2 regions of the Bacillus sp. GW823-FHT06B01 genome follow, and region 1 is predicted to be linked to the other one. Evidence: riboswitches for the same ligand, from Rfam matches in the RefSeq annotation. Region 1 holds a riboswitch; the other holds the start of a gene.
The links. Region 1 has a riboswitch for magnesium ahead of mgtA (magnesium-translocating P-type ATPase). Riboswitches for the same ligand answer to the same signal wherever they lie in the genome.
Positions count from the first base shown of each region.

Region 1 (15,503 bases):
TGCGAAATATCATTTTTCCTCAAGCTTTAAAAAATATATTACCGGCACTTGTAAACGAGTTTGCGACACTTACGAAAGAATCGGCTGTAGTAACAGTAATAGGAGCGACCGATTTAATGCGCCGTGCTTACATTGTAGGCGGTGAGACGTTTAAATATCTTGAACCATTACTTTTTGTTGGACTTATTTATTATATGCTAGTCATTATTCTTACATTAGTCGGGAAGGCAATTGAAGGGAGAATGAAGAAAAGTGATTAAAATTGAAAACCTTCATAAATCATTTGGAAAAAATGAAGTATTAAAAGGGATTACAACAACGATTGAAAAAGGGGAAGTAGTAGCAATTATTGGACCGTCTGGATCAGGGAAATCAACATTTTTACGTTGTATGAATGTGCTAGAAGCACCGACAAATGGTCACATTTGGATTGGAACGGAAGAAGTAACGAATCCGAAAACGAATATTATGCACGTTCGTGAAAATGTTGGAATGGTATTTCAGCATTTTCACCTATTTCCTCATATGACTGTATTAGAAAATATTACGTATGCTCCTATCAATGTAAAAGGAGTAACGAAACAAGAAGCTGACAAGAAAGCCGAGAAACTTTTAGAAAAGGTCGGTTTATTAGATAAAAAAGATACGTATCCGAATCGTCTTTCGGGAGGACAAAAGCAACGTGTAGCAATTGCGAGAGCGTTAGCGATGGAACCAGAAGTTATGTTATTTGATGAACCAACATCAGCACTAGATCCAGAGATGGTAAAAGAAGTGTTAGAAGTTATGAAATCATTAGTTACGACAGGAATGACAATGGCGATTGTTACACATGAAATGGGATTTGCAAAAGAAGTAGCAGATCGTGTTCTCTTTTTAGATGGTGGAAAGCTTGTAGAAGATAGTGTGCCAGCAGAATTTTTTGCAGCACCGAAAAGTGAACGTGCGCAACAATTTTTACAAAAAATATTGTAATCTGTAAAAGTTACGTGAATAATAAGTAGAAAAGGATGACATTGTGTCATCCTTTTTTTATACTAGCTGTAAATACGTTTATACATATAGGAGCAATGATATGTTCAAAATTGGATACCGTACAGTAAAAACAGCAATAGGGACAGGCGTAGCCGTTTTTATTGCGCAGTTATTAGGATTAGAATTTTATAGTTCAGCGGGCATTTTAGTTATATTATGTGTACAAAATACGAAACGTAAATCACTTCAAGTATCGCTACATCGTTTTTTAGCTTGTGTATTATCAATGGTATTCGCGTTTTGTATTTTTGAAACAATTGGATATACACCACTTGCAATTAGTATATTATTACTTACATTTATTCCGACTGCAGTTATGCTCAAAATTCAAGAAGGTATTGTCACGAGTTCAGTTATTGTGATGCATCTATATTCATTGAAACAAATTACATGGCTTATTGTTGGGAATGAAATTGCGATATTAACGATAGGAATTAGCGTGGCTTTATTAGTGAATATGTATATGCCAAGTAGTGAAAATAAGCTAAAAGAGTATCAGGATACAATAGAAAGTAACTTTAAAACAATTTTGTTTGAAATGGTCGTGTATTTACGAAACAGAGAAAGTAGCTGGAGCGGGGCAGAACTTATTGAAACTGAAAATATGCTAAATGAAGCTAGAGATTTATCGTTTAAGAAACTTGAGAATGCATTTATGCGAGAAGATGACTATTACTATCGTTATTTTAATATGCGTATGCAACAATTCGAAATTTTAGAGCGAATGATTCCGTTAGCAGCTTCTTTATCGTGGACATATGAACAAGCTGACATGATTGCGGATGTGGTTGAAAACATTAGTAATGCTATTAGCCCTCAGAGTACCGGGGTTATTTCTTTAAGACAGCTTCAAGAAATGAGAGAATTATTTAGAGATATGCCATTGCCCGTTACACGTGAAGAATTTGAGATACGTGCGAAACTTGTTCAACTTGTATACGAAATGGAACAATATTTACTCATTAAAAGTCGCTTTAAGGGAAAGGATAATATAAAAGAACTTATATAGAAGGTAGGAATTATCTATGCCGTATCTTCTCTCTTTCATATTATGTCTTTCTTTATCGCCTATTTGGCCTCTTGGTGATAATCCACGTGCCGGAGATCCTTTCATTATTGTAAATAAAGCGACGAATAAACTAGCTTATATTGACGATGGGAAGATTCAGAAGGTTTTTCCAGTCGCGACAGGGAAAACAAATGAATTAACTCCAGAGGGAACTTTTGATGTTGTAATGAAAGCGAAGGATCCGTATTATATTGCGAAGGATATTCCAGGTGGGTCACCGAAAAATCCACTTGGGTCAAGGTGGATTGGATTTAATGCAAGAGGAACTGATGGAAGTAAATATGGAATACATGGAACAAACCAACCTAGTTCAATTGGAAAGTATATTTCACAAGGATGTATACGAATGAAGAAAAACGATGTGGAGTATTTATTTGATCGCATTCCAATTGGAACGAAAGTATGGATTGTGAAGTCGAAAAAATCATTTCAGCAATTGGCAAAAGAAAAAGGAGCCATTGCATATGAAAAAGCCAACAAAGGTTGGCTTTTTCATATGCAATAAGTTGTCTTGACATGTGTACATAACCATGAGTTAATGAGAGTATAGAAAGATAAAGTGAAACTTTAATCAGTGGGATGTTTTTTACCTGCGGATTATCAGCCCTCACCGATCAGGATAAAAATTAGATAAAGGGGTTGCTCATATGTACTTGAATCCAAAAATTTCGTATATGCAATTTTTTATGGGATTTCTATTTGTTATTACATTCATATTGGCAACTTTTAATATATGTTCTTATCTTGTAGCAATTGTATGTATGGCATTACTCAATCTTACTTTTGTTATTGGAGCATTTCAGCAGAAACAATATACAAGTTTTATAACAGCACTTGTAATGTCATTCTCCTTTAGTATTGTAGCGATTGTGCTTTATATAAAATAAACCATCTCGATATCGAGATGGTTTATTTTATTGTGTTATGTGTAAAAAGTAAAAAAAGGACGAACACATCGTCCTTTTTACCAAAACATACTTGCGCCAGCAAGTAATGTTGTTACAAGCATAGAAATTAGCATTACATAAATCATAACTTTTTGAGCTTTTTTATGCATCGTTAAACCTCCTTGCAAATCAGTACAATATCATTGTAACGAGAAATGATATTGTGGACAAGGGGAGAGAAGTGACAAAATTCGAGAAGTGCGTGTAAAGTATAACAGGAAATTTGTATGTATGTAGAGAATATATAATTAATGATAGAGTATAAGTTTTTTGTTATGCAAGCTGAAGAATGGAGATACGATGATGAAAATATATGAAACAAATCGTTTACATTTAAGGGAAATTGATGAGTCGTATGCTGAAAAAGTTCTTCAATATTACGACAGAAATCGTGAATTTTTAAAAGCTTGGGAAGAGTATAGACCGGATGATTTTTTTACGTTAGATTATCAGAAGAAAAAGTTACAAAAGGATAGAAAAGAGTTTGCAGAAGGTAAAATCATCAGGCTTTGGATTTTTAAAAAGGGTGATGATACGAAAATAATTGGATGTATTTCATTTAATTTAATTGTTCGCGGAATTTATCAATCTTGTGTACTCGGCTATAAATTAGATAAGGCAGAGTTAAACAAAGGTTATACGACAGAAGCGCTTAGAAAAGCGATTCAAGTTGCTTTTGAAGAATTTCAGTTACATCGTATAGAAGCACCGATTATGCCACGAAATTTAGCATCTATACAAGTAGTGACGAAGATAGGCTTTCAATATGAGGGCGTGTCTAGGAAAATGTTAATGGTTAATGGAGTATGGGAAGATCATATGCGCTGGGTATTGTTAAATGAGTAATAGAAAGCAGATGGTTATCTAGACATATAAACCGTCTGTTTTTTGTCTTGTATTTCGAAACTTTTGCGAAATTCTGTTATAATTAATAGTGTTACATACATAATGGTAGTGCAGGAGGCGCAGTCTTATGATTAATCAAGAACGTTTAGTAAATGAATTTATGGAATTAGTACAAGTAGATTCTGAAACGAAATTTGAAGCAGAAATTTGTAAAGTATTAACAAAGAAGTTTACAGATTTAGGTGTAGAAGTATTTGAAGATGACACAATGGCTGTTACTGGGCATGGTGCAGGTAATTTAATTTGTACTTTACCAGCAACAAAAGATGGTGTTGATACAATTTACTTTACTTCTCATATGGATACAGTAGTTCCTGGTAATGGAATTAAGCCTTCTATTAAAGATGGATATATCGTATCAGATGGTACTACGATTTTAGGTGCGGATGATAAAGCTGGATTAGCATCAATGTTCGAAGCAATTCGTGTTTTAAAAGAGAAAAACATCCCTCATGGTAAAATTGAATTTATTATTACAGTTGGAGAAGAATCTGGTCTTGTTGGTGCAAAAGCATTAGATCGTGAGCGCATTACAGCGAAATACGGTTACGCATTAGATAGCGATGGAAAAGTTGGTGAAATCGTTGTTGCAGCTCCAACACAAGCGAAAGTGAATGCAATTATTCGTGGGAAAACAGCTCATGCTGGTGTAGCACCAGAAAAAGGTGTATCTGCAATTACTATCGCAGCGAAAGCAATTGCGAAGATGCCACTTGGTCGTATTGATTCTGAAACAACTGCAAATATTGGACGTTTTGAAGGTGGTACACAAACAAATATCGTTTGCGATCATGTACAAATCTTTGCAGAAGCGCGTTCTTTAATCAATGAAAAAATGGAAGCACAAGTTGCAAAAATGAAAGAAGCATTTGAAACAACTGCAAAAGAAATGGGTGGTCATGCAGACGTTGAAGTAAACGTTATGTACCCAGGATTTAAATTTGCTGAGGGCGATCACGTTGTAGAAGTTGCAAAACGTGCAGCTGAAAACATTGGTCGTACACCTTCTCTTCACCAAAGTGGTGGCGGAAGTGATGCAAACGTAATTGCAGGACACGGTATTCCAACAGTTAACTTAGCGGTTGGTTATGAAGAAATTCATACAACAAACGAAAAGATTCCTGTTGAAGAATTAGCGAAAACAGCAGAATTAGTTATAGCAATTATTGAAGAAGTAGCGAAGTAATGGAATAGAAAAAGCGTGTAAATCACAATTGATTTACACGCTTTTTATTTGGATTCGATTGCTTTTACAAGGCGGATCAGCCAATATAAGAAAATCCATGGCAATATATAAGTTGTTGCTATATGTACTAGGCGAGGGAAGAACCCAAACGTATTAATATTAAAAATAGGAAGCAGTAAATAATTAATGGCTATGATTAATATAATCACAAGGAACGTATAGTTGAGTTTATTAGTTGATTTCATCATAATCATCCCTTTTTGTGATTTTATACATTTTATGTAAATTATATCAAATGTATGAAAGGAAAAGAACAAGCAATTATTATAACTATTATGCAAAATTTGATATAATGAAAGAACGAACGTTCTGATTAGGGAGTGAGTACTGTGCGAGAAATGTATCCGAAAAATGGTCGTGTTATTTTGCATGTAGATATGAATTGTTTTTTCGCATCTGTTGAAATTGCTCATGACCCATCATTACAAGGGAAGCCGTTAGCAGTTGCTGGAAATGAAAAAGAAAGAAAAGGAATTATTATAACATGTAGTTATGAGGCAAGAGACTATGGAATACGTACAACGATGCCTCTTTGGGAAGCAAAAAGGTTATGCCCGCAATTAGTTGTAATGCGTCCTAATTTTACATTATATCGTGAAGCTTCATTTCAAATGTTTCAAATTCTTTCCCGTTTTACGGAAAAAATACAACCAGTCTCTATAGATGAGGGGTATTTAGATATTACAGATTGCTACGCACTCGGTTCACCTCTTGAAATAGCAAAGATGATTCAGCAGGCGTTATTAACAGAGTTACAGCTTCCGTGTAGCATCGGAATTGCTCCTAACCTTTTCCTAGCAAAAACAGCTTCTGATATGAAAAAGCCTCTCGGTATTACGGTGCTTCGAAAACGAGATATTCCAGAAATGATTTGGCCACTTCCAGTTGAAGCAATGCATGGAATTGGAGAAAAAACAGCTGAAAAATTAAATGATATTCATATACAAACAATTGAGCAGTTAGCAAAAGGAAACGAACATATCATTCGCGCTAAAATTGGAAAGCATGGCGTTGATTTACAACAGCGGGCAAAAGGTATGGATGATAGGGAAGTTGATCCGAGTCAAATGGGACAACATAAAAGTGTCGGTAATTCGATGACTTTTTCAAAGGATATGGATGAAGAGAAAGAATTACTTGATATGTTAGAACGGCTATCAAAATCAGTGAGTAAAAGATTACAAAAGCGAACGCTTGTCAGCTATAATATTCAAATTATGATTAAATATCATGATAGGCGGACAGTAACGCGGAGTAAGCAATTGAAAAATGCGATTTGGGAAGAACGAGATATTTTTCAGGCAGCATCTCGTTTATGGAAGCAACATTGGGACGGTGATTCCGTTCGTTTACTAGGTGTTACAGCTACTGAAATAGAGTGGAAGACAGAATCGGTGAAACAATTAGATTTGTTTTCATTTGAAGAAGATGCGAAAGAAGAGCCGCTACTTGCTGTCATCGATCAAATTAATGATAAGTATGGAATGCCGATTTTACAACGAGGTAGTCAATTATTACGTAAGCAAGAAAAGTCTTTTCAGCAAAAGTTAGAAAATAAGTTTATGTAGAAGGTGTCATGAAGCTGTAAATATCATGACACCTTTCATTTTTAACTTACCTCTAAATCTAATGAAGTTTTCCAACCAGCTGCAGTAACATCAGATTCTAATAGCATTCTACCTACTACTTTTTCAATTAGGACTGCTGCATTTGTACTGCAATGTAATGTAGCTTGTATACACACTTTTTGATTAGAATCTACGTCTTCGCTATACAATTCTTTTAAACCGATGCCTTCAGAACTTACCATGTGCATAAGTAAAAAACGAATATGGGATTCATGTTCCTCTGAACAAGTAAGAGAAAGTAAGTAATTCGTTTGTTCAGGTGATTCTTCTTTTGATTTCTGATTCATAAAGAGAGCGATTGGGCGAAGTAGTATATTTGCTAGTAAAACGCCGGCTGCACCTAATATAGCTGCAACGAGGAAACCAGCACCTGTAAGAGTACCAACAGCAGCTGCGCACCATAGAGTAGCTGCTGTATTAAGCCCTCTAATACTAAAACCATCGCGGATTATAACGCCGCCTCCTAAAAAACCAATCCCACTAACGACTTGAGCAGCAATACGTGAGGGGCTAGCATCGTGATCAAGCATGACGGATAATAAAACAAATATACAGGCACCAAGTGATACGAGAGCATTTGTCCGTAATCCAGCCATCCTGTGTCTCCATTGCCGTTCCATTCCGATGCAAGCACCTACAATAATTGCGATAAATAATCTTAATACAATGTCATACCATACCATCATGGTCACCTCCATACATATAAGTCCATGTTATATTTTTGAGAATGCGTGGGGAGTACCTGCTCATTCTCATTTTTATCCCACTATTTGCGGGCTGATGAAAGCTTCACTTTATAACCAGCTATGAAACTTTTTAATATAAACTTTTTTTAGGAACTGTGTTAAGAAAGCATAGCCTAATAGTATTCCTATTAACCAAGGGAAGTAGCTAAGTGGTAATGCTTGTAATCCAACGGCTGCTCCAAGTGGCGAGAATGGAATATAAATTCCGATTGCCATAATACAAGCGGTTAATAAAAGAACCGGTATTGATGCAGTACTTTGAATGAACGGAATCTTCTGTGTTCTTATCATGTGAACAATTAAAGTTTGTGTTAGCAATCCAACGACAAACCAACCAGATTGGAATAATGATTGTTCGCTAGCTGTATTTGCACCGAAGACGTTCCACATGACTACGTATGTGATAATATCAAATATGGAACTAATGGGACCGATGCAAATAATGAAGTTTCGTAAGTTGGCAGTATCCCATTTTCTTGGTTTGTCTAAAAACTCTTTATCCATTTTGTCCCATGGGATAGACAGTTGTGAAATATCATAAAGTAAGTTTTGAATTAAAAGGTGAATGGCAAGCATCGGCAAGAAGGGGATGAAAGCACTTGCTACTAATACACTAAATACATTTCCGAAGTTAGAGCTAGCTGTCATTTTAATATATTTTAAAATATTTCCGAATGTAGTACGTCCTTCTAAAATGCCTGCTTCTAATATTGTTAAACTTTTTTCGAGTAAAATAATGTCGGAAGACTCTTTTGCAATATCAGTAGCAGTATCAACACATATGCCAACATCAGCTTCACGTAACGCTACGGCATCGTTAATGCCATCTCCCATATAACCTACAGTGTGTCCGTTTCCTTGTAATACTCGTATAATGCGAGATTTTTGCATTGGATTTAGTTTAGCAAATACAGTTGTTTCTTCGGCTAATTTTGCTAATGCTTTATCAGGTAAAGAATCGATTTCGTAACCAAGGACAGGCTCACCGATATTTAATCCAACTTCTTTGCAAACTTTTCTTGTCACGATTTCGTTATCGCCAGTTAAAATTTTTACTTGTACACCATGTTTCTGCAATGCTTGAATGGCAGTAGCTGCAGATGGTTTCGGTGGATCTAAAAAGCCAATATATCCAGCGAGAATCATATCATTTTCATCTTGTACCGCGTACTCTGTATCATTTATTGGTCTATCTTTTTTATAAGCTACAGCAATAACACGCATACCTTCACTATTTAATGTCTCACTTAGTTGTTTTACATTTGAACGCATGTCATCGGTAAGAGAAACAACTTTTCCATCTACTTCAGTGTAGTTACAAATAGATAAAATTTCTTCTACTGCTCCTTTACAAACCATTGTATGTTCACCTGAAATATCTTTCACGATGACAGACATACGCCGGCGAGCAAAATCAAATGGAATTTCATCTAGTTTTTGAAAAATGGATGGATTAAACTTCTGGTTTTCTTCTGTATGCTTCATAACGGCTTTATCTATTAAATTTTTCAATCCTGTTTGATAGAAGCTATTTAAATAGGCAAAGTGTAATACACGATTACATGTATTACCGTTAGGATCTAAATGGCGGACAAGTACAACTTTATCTTCTGTTAAAGTTCCTGTTTTATCGGTACAAAGAATGTTCATAGCACCTAAGTTTTGAATAGAATTCAGTTGTTTTACAATTACTTTTTGTTTAGACATGTTAACGGCACCTTTTGCTAAATTAGCAGTTACAATCATTGGTAACATTTCAGGTGTGAGACCAACAGCAATTGCGATAGCGAAGAAGAAAGCCTCTTGCCAATCCCCTTTTGTGAATCCATTAATGAGAAGAACGATAGGCGCCATAATAAGCATGAATGTAATTAAGAGCCAGCTTACTTTGTTTACACCTTTATCAAAGCTTGTTTCTACTCGTTTGCCGATAACCCTTTTTGCTAAAGAGCCGAAATACGTATCGGTACTTGTGGAGATGACAACAGCTTTTGCACTACCACTTACAATATTTGTACCCATAAAACAAAGGTTTTCCATATCGAGTGGATTGTAATTTTTTTTCATGTTTTTCGGTAAGATATGTTTATTCTCTGTATGATAGCAGTTTTCGTACTTTTCCACAGGCAGTGCTTCCCCAGTTAAAGAAGACTGATTCACAAATAAATCTTTAGCTGATAGAATACGCACATCAGCCGGAACGATATCACCGGCTGAAAGTGAAATAATATCGCCAGGTACAAGTTCTTCAATTGGAATTTCCATTGTATAATTTTGCTTTAAATTTGTTACTTTTTTTGTTTCGTGTACAAATCCATCTATTCTAAAGACGCTCGCCGTTGTTCGAACCATAGCTTTTAACTGATTCGCAGCTTTTTGAGAACGAAATTCTTGTAAAAAACGAATCGTTGCACTTAGCATTACCATTACAGATACGACAAGGGTTCCTTGTATGTCATCTGTGAAAAAAGAGAGTGCGCCGAGAGCTAATAAAACAAAAATAAACGGATTTTTAAATGCCAGTAGAAATTGAATGTACCACGGTGATGTTTTATTATGAGCTATTTCATTCGGGCCATATAAAGTAAGTCTAAGAGCCGCTTCTTGTTTAGAGAGTCCATCTTTTGTTGTTTCTAAAAGTTGTAACGCCTTGTTTGCATCTTGTGTTGCGACTTCCACCAATAATTCATTATTTGTTTTCATACGATCTTGATCGTATGAATGTTTTGTTTCTTGTCTTTGTAAATTTAACATCGGTAGTTCCTCCTTTTTCATGAAGGAGGAAACAATCTGTTACTCGACTATTTAAAATTAGGAGGAACAGCTTCTTTCCTACCTACATGATGAAATATTAACGTAAAACATATGGGTATCTGGGCCGAATCATCAATTGCCAACTGTTCCTCACCTCCGTACAATTTAGTAGTTTCTGAATATGCTATGTTTGTTTCATAGTAAGGTGCATATATAAAAAGACCTTTACTCAAAACGAGTAAAGGTCTGAATTCGCAGTTAAAAGAGTCCACAACAAAGACTGTTAATAAACATAGATAAAAACAGTTTTTGTGCATGACAAAAATAGATGCACCTCTCCCTCGTTGAGTTTTAGCACTGTATAGCATAGGTACTGAAACCAGCTACGTTAAGAAAGGCCTTCATTCCGACCTTTCCTGTTGACCCATTGGCGTCTCTCGACATTTTTGGGCAGCAGCGTTTCTCTATACAGGAGCCTCACCTAACAGAGACCATATTCAATTACAATTTGAATGTTAGCACTGTAAATTTATAGTGTCAATATCTTTTTTTTGAAAAATCAAATAGGTTTATGATGGCTATATAGTAGGAAATAAGAGGAGTTTTTTTTGAAATAAGGTGGGGAAATAAATAAAAAGCACTGATTACAGTGCTTTTTATTACAGATTATGAGATTGTAGTATTTTCAAAAATAACAATTTCTGAACTGTTTGTTGTTGAAACGCGTTGTGCGTAATATGTTAAAGCTGAAGAAATATATGTTGGTAATGAATCATTTGTATGTGTTGTTGTATATTCATGGATTAATTCTTTCAAAGTCGTCCATTCTAATTGTGCTGGGTGATCAGACACGAAAGAACTTACCCAGCGATCAAATGAAGATGAAAAATCAGTTTGTAAACGAAATGCTTCTTTCATAATAAAACGCTCCCTTAAAATGTAGTATAATCATTTTAACATAAAACACGAACGATTACTAAGTTTTTTGAGTATAACGTTCGTGATATATAGTTGTCTAGATGATTGGTTATGTAAATTCGATTTGCCATTTGAAATAACATTCCGTAAGATGAAAGGTAGATTATATAAAGAGCTGGAGGAAAGAAAGTGGAATTTGTATTTTTAGGAACTGGTGCAGGTGTTCCTTCGAAAGGAAGGAACGTTTCGGCAATTGCTTTGCAATTGTTAGAAGAACGAGGACAGACTTGGTTATTTGATTGTGGCGAGGCGACGCAACATCAAATATTACATACATCAGTACGCCCACGCCGCATTGAAAAAATATTTATTACGCATTTACATGGTGATCATATTTTTGGCTTGCCTGGTTTATTAGGAAGCCGTTCATTTCAAGGAGGGACTACACCTTTAACAGTGTATGGACCAAAAGGAATTAAACAATTTATTGAAGTGGCATTATCAGTAAGTACGACACATGTAAAATATCCACTTGAAATTGTGGAGATAACAGAAGAAGGTACTGTATTTGAAGATAATGAATTTCACGTGGAAACGAAAAGATTGTCACACGGTATTGAATGTTTTGGGTATCGTATTGTAGAGAAAGATATACAAGGTGCTCTTTTAGTCGATAAATTGCTGGAGATGGGTGTGAAACCGGGCCCGCTCTTTAAACGTTTAAAAGATGGAGAAGTAGTTGAATTAGAAAATGGTACGATATTAAATGGAAAAGACTTTATTGGTCCACCTCAAAAGGGAAGAATTATTACCATCTTAGGCGATACAAGATATTGTGAAGCGAGTAGAGAGCTGGCACAAGACGCTGACGTACTTGTTCATGAAGCAACTTTTGCAGCAGAAGATGAACAACAAGCGTATGATTATTTTCATTCCACATCTAAGCAAGCTGCGAGTATTGCACTTCAGGCAAATGCAAAACGATTAATATTGACTCATATTAGTTCTCGTTATCAAGGGGATACATATAAGGAATTATGGAAAGAGGCAAGAGAGCTATTTTCTAATACAGAAATAGCTACGGACTTGAAAATTTTTCCGGTAGAAAGATAATAATGGTGTGAAAAAATGGTGACGAAAGGTTGCCATTTTTTTATTTCTAAAAAAAATTTAAAATAAAACTGTTATCATTTTATGTTTATATTGGATGGAACAGAAAGTTTTAATGATGTGAAGAAATAGGATGAAAATGCATAATACCGATTGTTTAGAAAAACTGTTATATAAGTCAGATGACATAAGAGTGGTACAAATAGCAAAAACAGATCGTTATTCAGAACTTTTAAAATTCATTAAAAGTAAGCGTTTTATTAAAAACGAGCTATAATGAGGGCAGATCAAAATTTATTGTAGGCTACATGCATTTTAGCCATTTGTCGTAATAAGTGAAGTTGACTAAATCGTGAGAGAGCAACATGGAATTTATAATAGGAAAGATATTACTATTATTTGTACTAAGTCTTTTTTCATTTTTTAGCTTTAAAGCACTAAAAGATATGAAAGCAATGGGCGTTTCACTTGTTTATGCTATGCTTGTAAGGGGTTCTGTGTTAAACTTTGGATTGCTACAAGACTTTATTGTGGATTAGCTTATATGATTAGTAAATGAAGGTAATGCTAAGTTTCTTATTTATTATGATAATTGGTATTATTTCAGGATATATTGTTTCACTGTTATTCAAAAACTATCCAATTCGTATAGCGGAACAAATTCGTCGTACAACTGGAAAAGCAACCGATTCGGTAGCTTAATAGAATAGTAAAATTTTTTTCATAGAGGTTTAGGGGGAGTTATGATGAAGTATCGCTCAGTATTTGATATTATTGGTCCAGTTATGATTGGTCCATCAAGTTCACATACAGCAGGCGCAGCAAGAATGGGGCAAGTTGCTCGCCAGCTGTTTCGTCATGAACCAGAAAGAGTAAGTATTTCATTATATGGATCATTTGCAAAGACGTATCGTGGGCATGGTACAGATGTAGCGTTAATAGGTGGGATATTAGGGTTTGAAACAGATGACTTACGTATTCCAGAAGCGCTAGACATAGCAAAAGAGCGCAAAATCGAAGTAGAATTTATTGAAGAAGATGCAAATGCACCTCACCCAAATACAGCGAGAATTCGTTTGTATAAAGGTGAAGAAGAAATTGAAGTTGTTGCTTGCTCAATTGGTGGCGGTAAAATTGAAGTTGTAGAATTAAACGGATTCGATCTTCAATTAACAGGCACGAGTCCAGCACTGCTTATTGTAAATAACGATCGCTTCGGTGCTATTGCAGCAGTAGCTTCAATCCTTGCGAAACATGAAATTAACATTAGTACAATGAGTGTTTCTCGTAAAGAAAAAGGAAGAAGAGCGCTTATGGTTATCGAAACAGATGAATTATTAGCAGATGAAGTGATTGAAGAAATAAACGCGCAACAAAATATTTGTCAAGTAACTATTATGGAATAATTGCAGGGGGGACACACCATGTTTCGGAACGCAGCGGAACTAGTGGCGCAAGCTAAAGAACAAAATGTAAAAATCGCAGAAATTATGATTCAATGTGAAATGAAAACAAGAAGTATTTCACGTGAAGAAGTAATTGCTGGTATGGAAAAGAACTTAGTCGTGATGGAGCAAGCAGTAGAACGTGGTATTCGCGGAGTGAAATCACCAACTGGTTTAACTGGCGGAGATGCTGTAAAAGTTCAGGCGTATATGAATAGCGGAAAAGGCTTATCTGGAGATACGATTTTGGACGCGGTGAGTAAAGCTGTTGCAACAAATGAAGTAAACGCAGCGATGGGAATTATTTGTGCAACACCAACAGCAGGGTCTGCTGGAACAGTGCCAGGTGTACTGTTTGCACTGCAAGAAAAATTACAGCCGACACGCGAAGAGATGATCGAATTTTTATTTACAGCAGGAGCTTTCGGTATGGTTGTTGCGAATAATGCTTGTATTTCCGGCGCGGCAGGAGGTTGCCAAGCTGAAGTAGGTTCAGCAAGTGGTATGGCAGCAGCAGCAGCAGTTGAGATGGCTGGTGGAACACAAGATCAAGCAGCTACAGCGATGGCGATTTCATTAAAGAATATGCTTGGTTTAGTATGTGATCCTGTTGCAGGGCTTGTAGAAGTACCTTGTGTAAAACGTAATGCAGCAGGAGCTGCGAATGCGATGATTTCAGCTGATTTAGCATTAGCTGGCGTAACGAGTACAATTCCATGTGATGAAGTGATTGAGGCGATGTTTAGAATCGGACAAACGATGCCAGTAGCACTTCGTGAAACAGCTGAAGGTGGACTTGCAGCAACACCAACTGGTCGCCGTCTGCAAGAAGAGATTTTTGGGAAGACTAATAACTAAACAATATATGTTAATAAAAAAATGGAGCTCAAGTAAAATTGAGCTCCATTTTTTATTTTTCTTTTGTTAGTTGTTCTAATGTTTTCCCAAGATTATGTGATCGTTGTGTAGCCTGTGTAATACAAGAAATAAGTGCTTGTTGAAATTTATGTTCTTGTAATACTTCAATGCCTGCTTCGGTCGTTCCGCCAGGAGAAGTAATTTCCTTTCGCAAAACAGAAGGGTGTTTTTCACTTGCTTTTAGCATTTCAGCAGCACCAATCATCGTCTGAAGAATAAGTGACTTTGCAACATCTTCTTTTAAACCAATTGTTTTTGCGGCTTCTTCCATCGCTTCCACTACGTAATAAATATAAGCAGGCCCACTTCCAGATAATGCAGTGACAGCATGCATATCTTCTTCCTCTACAACAGAGACGAGACCGATCGTTTCAAATAAAGCTATGGCAGTCTGAATATGTTCCGCTGTTGCATGTTTTGAAGGCGAGATAGCAGTAGCTGATTTTAAAATAGCTGCAGATGTATTTGGCATCGCACGAATAATCGGAACATCTTTTTGAAGTAGGTTTCTAATCGAGTGAGTAGAAACACCTGCTAATAAGGAAATAATAAGCAAGTTATTATGTATATCTTCTTTAAAAGGAGTAAGCGCTTCTGCAACATCCTTTGGTTTCATTGCTAGAAAAAGAATAGTTGTATCAGTAAGTAGCTCTTTTTTATTATGCGTACCTTTTACGCCATATTTTTTATGTAGCTCCTGCAATCTTGTCTCGTTAGAACGATTACTTACGGTAATTTGTTCGCCTTTCACAACATTTGCATGTAACAAGCCACCAATAAT
Region 1 covers NZ_JBXAHR010000002.1:682,387-697,889, forward strand. The annotation lists gene AC1Q8N_RS10635 (amino acid ABC transporter permease) at 1-260, shown strand, start outside; gene AC1Q8N_RS10640 (amino acid ABC transporter ATP-binding protein) at 253-975, shown strand; gene AC1Q8N_RS10645 (aromatic acid exporter family protein) at 1,076-2,044, shown strand; partial or broken gene AC1Q8N_RS10650 (L,D-transpeptidase) at 2,061-2,619, shown strand; gene AC1Q8N_RS10655 (DUF3894 domain-containing protein) at 2,752-2,991, shown strand; gene prli42 (stressosome-associated protein Prli42) at 3,069-3,161, opposite strand; gene AC1Q8N_RS10665 (GNAT family N-acetyltransferase) at 3,352-3,897, shown strand; gene AC1Q8N_RS10670 (tripeptidase T) at 4,025-5,143, shown strand; gene AC1Q8N_RS10675 (hypothetical protein) at 5,188-5,388, opposite strand; gene AC1Q8N_RS10680 (DNA polymerase IV) at 5,533-6,771, shown strand; gene AC1Q8N_RS10685 (MgtC/SapB family protein) at 6,813-7,514, opposite strand; gene mgtA (magnesium-translocating P-type ATPase) at 7,626-10,331, opposite strand; M-box (ykoK) riboswitch at 10,660-10,827, opposite strand; gene AC1Q8N_RS10695 (DUF3932 family protein) at 10,998-11,249, opposite strand; gene rnz (ribonuclease Z) at 11,439-12,362, shown strand; gene AC1Q8N_RS10705 (hypothetical protein) at 12,915-13,061, shown strand; gene sdaAB (L-serine ammonia-lyase, iron-sulfur-dependent subunit beta) at 13,106-13,765, shown strand; gene sdaAA (L-serine ammonia-lyase, iron-sulfur-dependent, subunit alpha) at 13,784-14,662, shown strand; gene proI (pyrroline-5-carboxylate reductase ProI) at 14,715-15,503, opposite strand, start outside.

Region 2 (5,520 bases), on a different contig from region 1:
ATACGATGCGTATTACGAATACTTCTGATATTTCACTTTCAAATGTTTCATTACAAGATACCATTCCAGCAGGTTTACAATTTATGAACGGTACTGTCTTTATTAACAGCGAACGCTCTCCACTAGCGAATCCGAATATCGGTTTCCTAGTCGCTACTAATTTGGAACCAAACGAAACAATTATCGTATTATTCACAGTACAAGTGATAAGTCCACCTGTTAATAATGAATTCAAAAACACGGCGAATATTTCGTTACAACTTCAGGTCTCACCTACCGATCCACCAATTACAGTAACTGTTACAAGCAACGAAAACATCGTCGCTTTTATTTCAGAAAATCCAGATGAAACACTTCCAAATTTAAGTTGCTTCTTTAACGGTGAACGTTTTATACGCGTTACTCCTCGAAATATACGAAATTACTTTTGGGCTTGGATTTGGTGGAAGTAATAAAAAAGAAAAAGCTTGTAGTTTGGATAGTATCCAAACTACAAGCTTTTTTCATAAGCAAAATTATCAATTGCTAGCAGCACTATATGCTACATGTCGTTTCTCAATTCTCTCTTCAATTTCTTTCATATTTTCTTTATTATCTAATAGTGATTGTTTATTTTCAATTAATAATTGTTTAAAAGATTTTCTCACTTTTTTTCTCATTTTCATTGTCCTCCTTGGGGGATGGTCTATATAAAAGATAAGGAATTATCTGTGTGCCCTTATAATAATTGATTGTTGTGAATTCCATTTGAACTTCATATGAAAATTCCATTTATTTTCTGACAACTTTGTGAACATACAAAAATGTGATCATCCTAAAACCATTTTGAAATTGCTTCATTTCATTATAAAAGTTGCTATTGTCATCAACTTCTATCAATATATTTTGTCGAAACATTTATATATTTAAAATTGAGTTCGATATAATTTTATTTACTACGATACTGTTCGTAAAAACAAAAAGAGGGGTGTTATATAAGTCAAACTTTGACTTTTATAACACCCCTCTTTCAAAACTATTTATAGCATATTGATTAATATTTCAGGTCTTCCCCAATTCATTTCTTCACAAACGAATCTAAGTTTTTCTTCATCCATTGTGTGTAATCCTTCTTCTAGTAAACATGAAATTGGAACTTCACAATGAATTTGTGCCAATTGTAATGAAATATTTAAGTTCTCTAAATCACTTTCAATCTTTGTGCGCTGCGCTTTCGTTAATGATGCTACATTTTCTAGTACAGTTGCTACTGTTCCGTGCTCTTGAATCAATTTATACGCTGTTTTTTCCCCGATACCTTTTACACCTGGGTAATTATCGCTCGTATCTCCCATGAATGCTTTCGCATGCACGATTTGCCACGGCTCTACGCCTTTTTCTTCCATGATTTTCTCTGGTGTGTAATATTCGTAATTTCCGATTCCTTTGCGCAAGAGCATTACTGTAACGTTCTTATCAACAAGCTGAAGTAAATCCGTATCACCTGTTAAAATATACACTTCCGCTTCATTACAGTATTGTTTTGCAAGCGTGCCGATACAATCATCCGCTTCATACCCTTTCATACCGATAACTGGAATAGACAATTTCGCAGTCATTTCTTGAACTAAATCAAATTGCGGAATTAATTCTTCAGGGGGCGCTACACGATTCGCTTTATAATTCGAGAACGATTCTGTTCTAAATGTCGTACTACCCATATCCCAGCATGTTACGATATGTGTCGGTTCAATTGCTTGCATAGCTGTTAATAAATGTTTCATATAACCATGAATCCCATTTGTAGGGGTACCATCTTGTCGTTTCATAAATTGTCCGTAGACACTTGTTGCGTAAAAAGCACGAAATAATAGTGCCATACCATCAACTAATAATACTTTTTTCATAATCCCTCTCCTACCAAAAAAATAATAACCCCACGTCATCACGTAAGGTTATATAAATAGATTACCATTCTACGTTTTTTCAACTTTGTCTATTATACATTGTTTTTGTATATTTAGCATCATTTACACATTAAGACGTTCTACTACAACAAGTATGAAGAATTCCTGTATACGTATTTTTCCCAGTCGAAACAACTACAGCCTTTGCATTTCCGCCAACAATATGAGTCCCTTTGAAACATACGTTTTCAAGTTCAAGTGGATTATAGTCTTTCATTCGTTTTAAAGGAATAAATCGTTTACGCTCAAGGTGATAGCAACTTTCAAATTTCTCAATACTTGCATCTTTTCCTGTTAGCACGGATTCATTTACTAATAAATCATTCGCGTAAATGATACGTACATCTGCTGGTACTGTATCACCTTCTGAAAGAAAAATCATATCCCCAGGAACAAGCTCTTGTACTGGCACATTCATCATTTTTAATTTACCGTTTAAACCTGTTACACTAGAACATTCTACTCGAGACACAGTAATTTTCTCACATTGTAATCCATCACGCACATGTTGTTTTGAAAAACCTGGAATCATTCCACTTAGCTTCATCATTACTTCCGCAATACGCGCTCTTTTTGAAATTAATTCGTTTCGGCCGTATACTTGAATGCGTTTTTGTGCCTCTTTCATAGATAATCCGTCTCTTGTTGTTTTAAAATACGCAAATACAGATTTTACATCTCTCGTTGCGATTTCAATTAATAAATCTTTATTTTTTTGAAGCATTGTTTGTTCTTTCGTTGATTTTTTACTTAATTTATATGACGTGTTACCCACAGTTTTGTTTGCATATAACATATTATCGTCTCCTCCTGTACAACATAGGAAGAAACGCTTTGTTTCTCAATTTATCCACTTTTACCGTAACAGTGTTTAGCGCTTAAACATGCATATAAACGCTACATTATGATAAATATAGAGGGAGGAACAAGTCGTTTCCTGCCTACATCATATATTTTTGATTTGAAGTATATGGGTAACGGAACCGAGTCAGAATTTGACATGCTCCTCACCTCCTCGTTTAATTTTATAGTTTATACTATGAAGTTACTCATAGATTTGTAACAAAAAGACCCTTACTCCGAAAAGAGTAAAGGTCATGGCATACACAAATAAACGATTCCTAAACAATTAGAAATCTACGGACCTCTCCCTCGCCGAGTTTTAGCACTGTATAGCATAGGTACATTACCAGCTACGTTAAGAAAAACCTTAATTCGATCATTCCTGTTGACCCATTGGCGTCTCTCGACATTTTTGGGCAGTAGCATTTCTCTATACAGGAGCCTCACCTAACAGAGACTTATTTTTATTACATAGAAAATGTTACTCTTATTTAAAATAGATGTCAACAGTAGCCTACAATTTTTTCGAAAAGTATGGCGAACTAACGTAAAGGTTTTAATAAGTTATACAACCAGCAATTACAATCCCAATGGAAAGCGATAAAAACATAAGAAACAGACCGACTGCTTGATTATCTTCTTCAAGACTTTTGTTTATATTAAAGCGTGGTGTAAGCCACTCAGCTAAATAAAAGACGATAATTTGAGCCAAAATCCCAACGGCTCCCCACGAAACCATATCAAGAAGTGAAATGGAATTAGCTGCTGTCGAATATAAAACAATAGCTAATCCAAGTAATCGTCCTCCAAGTACATAGCTTACCGCCTTATTCCCTTGGGCCATTAACTTAAATTCTTTTACTTTCGTTGTCACTTCCATGAGGAACAGACCAATGCATAAAAGGCCCAGTGTTACTGCTAAATATAATAAAAAATTAATCATATACTTTCCTCCTTTTTTATACCTACCGGTAAATAGTACGATTCATTCCCCGTAATTTTTTCCCCAGCGCGAATACCGATACTACTCGCTTTTCCAGCAATTAGAAACGAACCAAACACATACGACAGTTTCTCCATCCCTTTCTCTGTTTCCAAAGATACGACTGGAAGTTCTGTATACTTTTGAAATATCGGCAGTGACGCTTTATACGTTTGGTGTGCATTTTGAATCATAATATTTTCGTCCTTATCGCGAACGGTAATTGTGTCTCCTTCTCTACCAAATGAAGGCTTTTGAACGAAAGAGCCTTTTCCTAAAAATAAATCTCGTTCTAAATATGTAGGTAACATATATTCTTTAATCCACTGTTGTTCCTCATTTGTATAAAAGGCCTTTTCTTCTGCTAACCCCCAAATCAGACACTGAATTGATTTTGGCTGAAGCAAAAATGCTGACAAAGGATTTATTATAAAAAGCTTTCCGGCTTTTACAAGTTGCAACAGTTCCACACCTACGAAGTCTCCTGTTTCAGGATCTTGATCCTCAATTAAATCTTCTATCGGATATGTTTGGCGATATAAAATATCAATCTGTACTCCATCCCTATCCACTAAAGCATCTTTTGTAATTCTAAGTTCTGACATTGGCACTACTTTATTTTCAACATGGCATAACTGACTCAAATACATAGTCGTATTCCAATCCTCAATATGTTCATGATGTGCTGTAAAAACAACATTTGGGTTATCTATTCCCTTTGTCGCTTCCATTACGGCCTTTGTAACACCAGAAGATAGTAATCGTTCTTGACCCAAGTTTGGATCATCATAGCCTAGTTTCCCACAAATTTTTCCATTCATTTGAAAGCATTCCATAATAAAAGTTGGTGTATCACTATTAAACTCAAGCATTTTAATTTGGTTATCACTTGTTAAAACGAAATCAAATCGTGAAATAACAGATTCAGGATATAATCCTTTCATTCTAATGAAAGATAAGCTTGCAGGAGGATACCCAAGTTCAAGAAGCTGTTCGTCACTTAAATTCCGCAAAAGTTTAGCAGTCTTAAAAAATATTTTCCCCATTCGTTCAGTTGCTAATTGCAATTGTTTCATAGTCTGATTTGTTATAGAGAAAATATGAAACAAACTATACTCACATTCATATAAATCCGACCAAAAATTCGGATATTTCGAATAAAACTCTTTTCGATCCCTTATGTATTGCGACATATGTTAGCCCCCAAATCCTCCCTTTGAACCGCTTCCAATTCCACCTTTAAATTCCGCAGACGATTGATAAGATTTAAATGCCGATGAATTTTTAAAAGTGGATTTATTTTGATAGTAACTCCCACCATAAAAATAATGCCCACGATAACCTGACCTACTATCATCACACTGCCATACCCCAAGTTCATCATCCCAATCCCAATCTGAACAACTATTATCATTCGGTTTTGGGGGAAGATCTTGTGCGCAGCCAAATAAGGTGCCAGTCATTAAAGACGTTACGACACCACCTACTAGCCATTTCGTTTTTGTCACCTTCGCACTCCCCTTTTTAAATTCTATTCCTATTATATAAGATAGCATGATAAAGTAGAAGAAAAAGGAAGAAGAGGGATAAAATGCGCTTAGAATATCGACTTAATGATGAAACGAAAAGGTATCCTGCTTTATGGAACTACGCAAATATTTCTAATTCTGAAATCATCGCGCGCATGACGTGTGAATATTTTATAAAGGATAACAAGACATATGTTGTTACTGCTACTTCAGTAGATCC
Region 2 covers NZ_JBXAHR010000003.1:772,044-777,563, reverse strand. The annotation lists gene AC1Q8N_RS17290 (DUF7507 domain-containing protein) at 1-452, shown strand, start outside; gene AC1Q8N_RS17285 (FbpB family small basic protein) at 519-659, opposite strand; gene AC1Q8N_RS17280 (5'-3' exonuclease) at 1,020-1,886, opposite strand; gene AC1Q8N_RS17275 (P-type ATPase actuator domain-containing protein) at 2,017-2,742, opposite strand; M-box (ykoK) riboswitch at 3,086-3,251, opposite strand; gene AC1Q8N_RS17270 (DUF350 domain-containing protein) at 3,346-3,732, opposite strand; gene AC1Q8N_RS17265 (glutathionylspermidine synthase family protein) at 3,729-4,964, opposite strand; gene AC1Q8N_RS17260 (hypothetical protein) at 4,968-5,279, opposite strand; gene AC1Q8N_RS17255 (hypothetical protein) at 5,363-5,520, shown strand, end outside.
Region 2: it holds a riboswitch for magnesium, as region 1 does, so the genes downstream of both, AC1Q8N_RS17275 (P-type ATPase actuator domain-containing protein) here and mgtA (magnesium-translocating P-type ATPase) in region 1, are expected to answer to the same signal.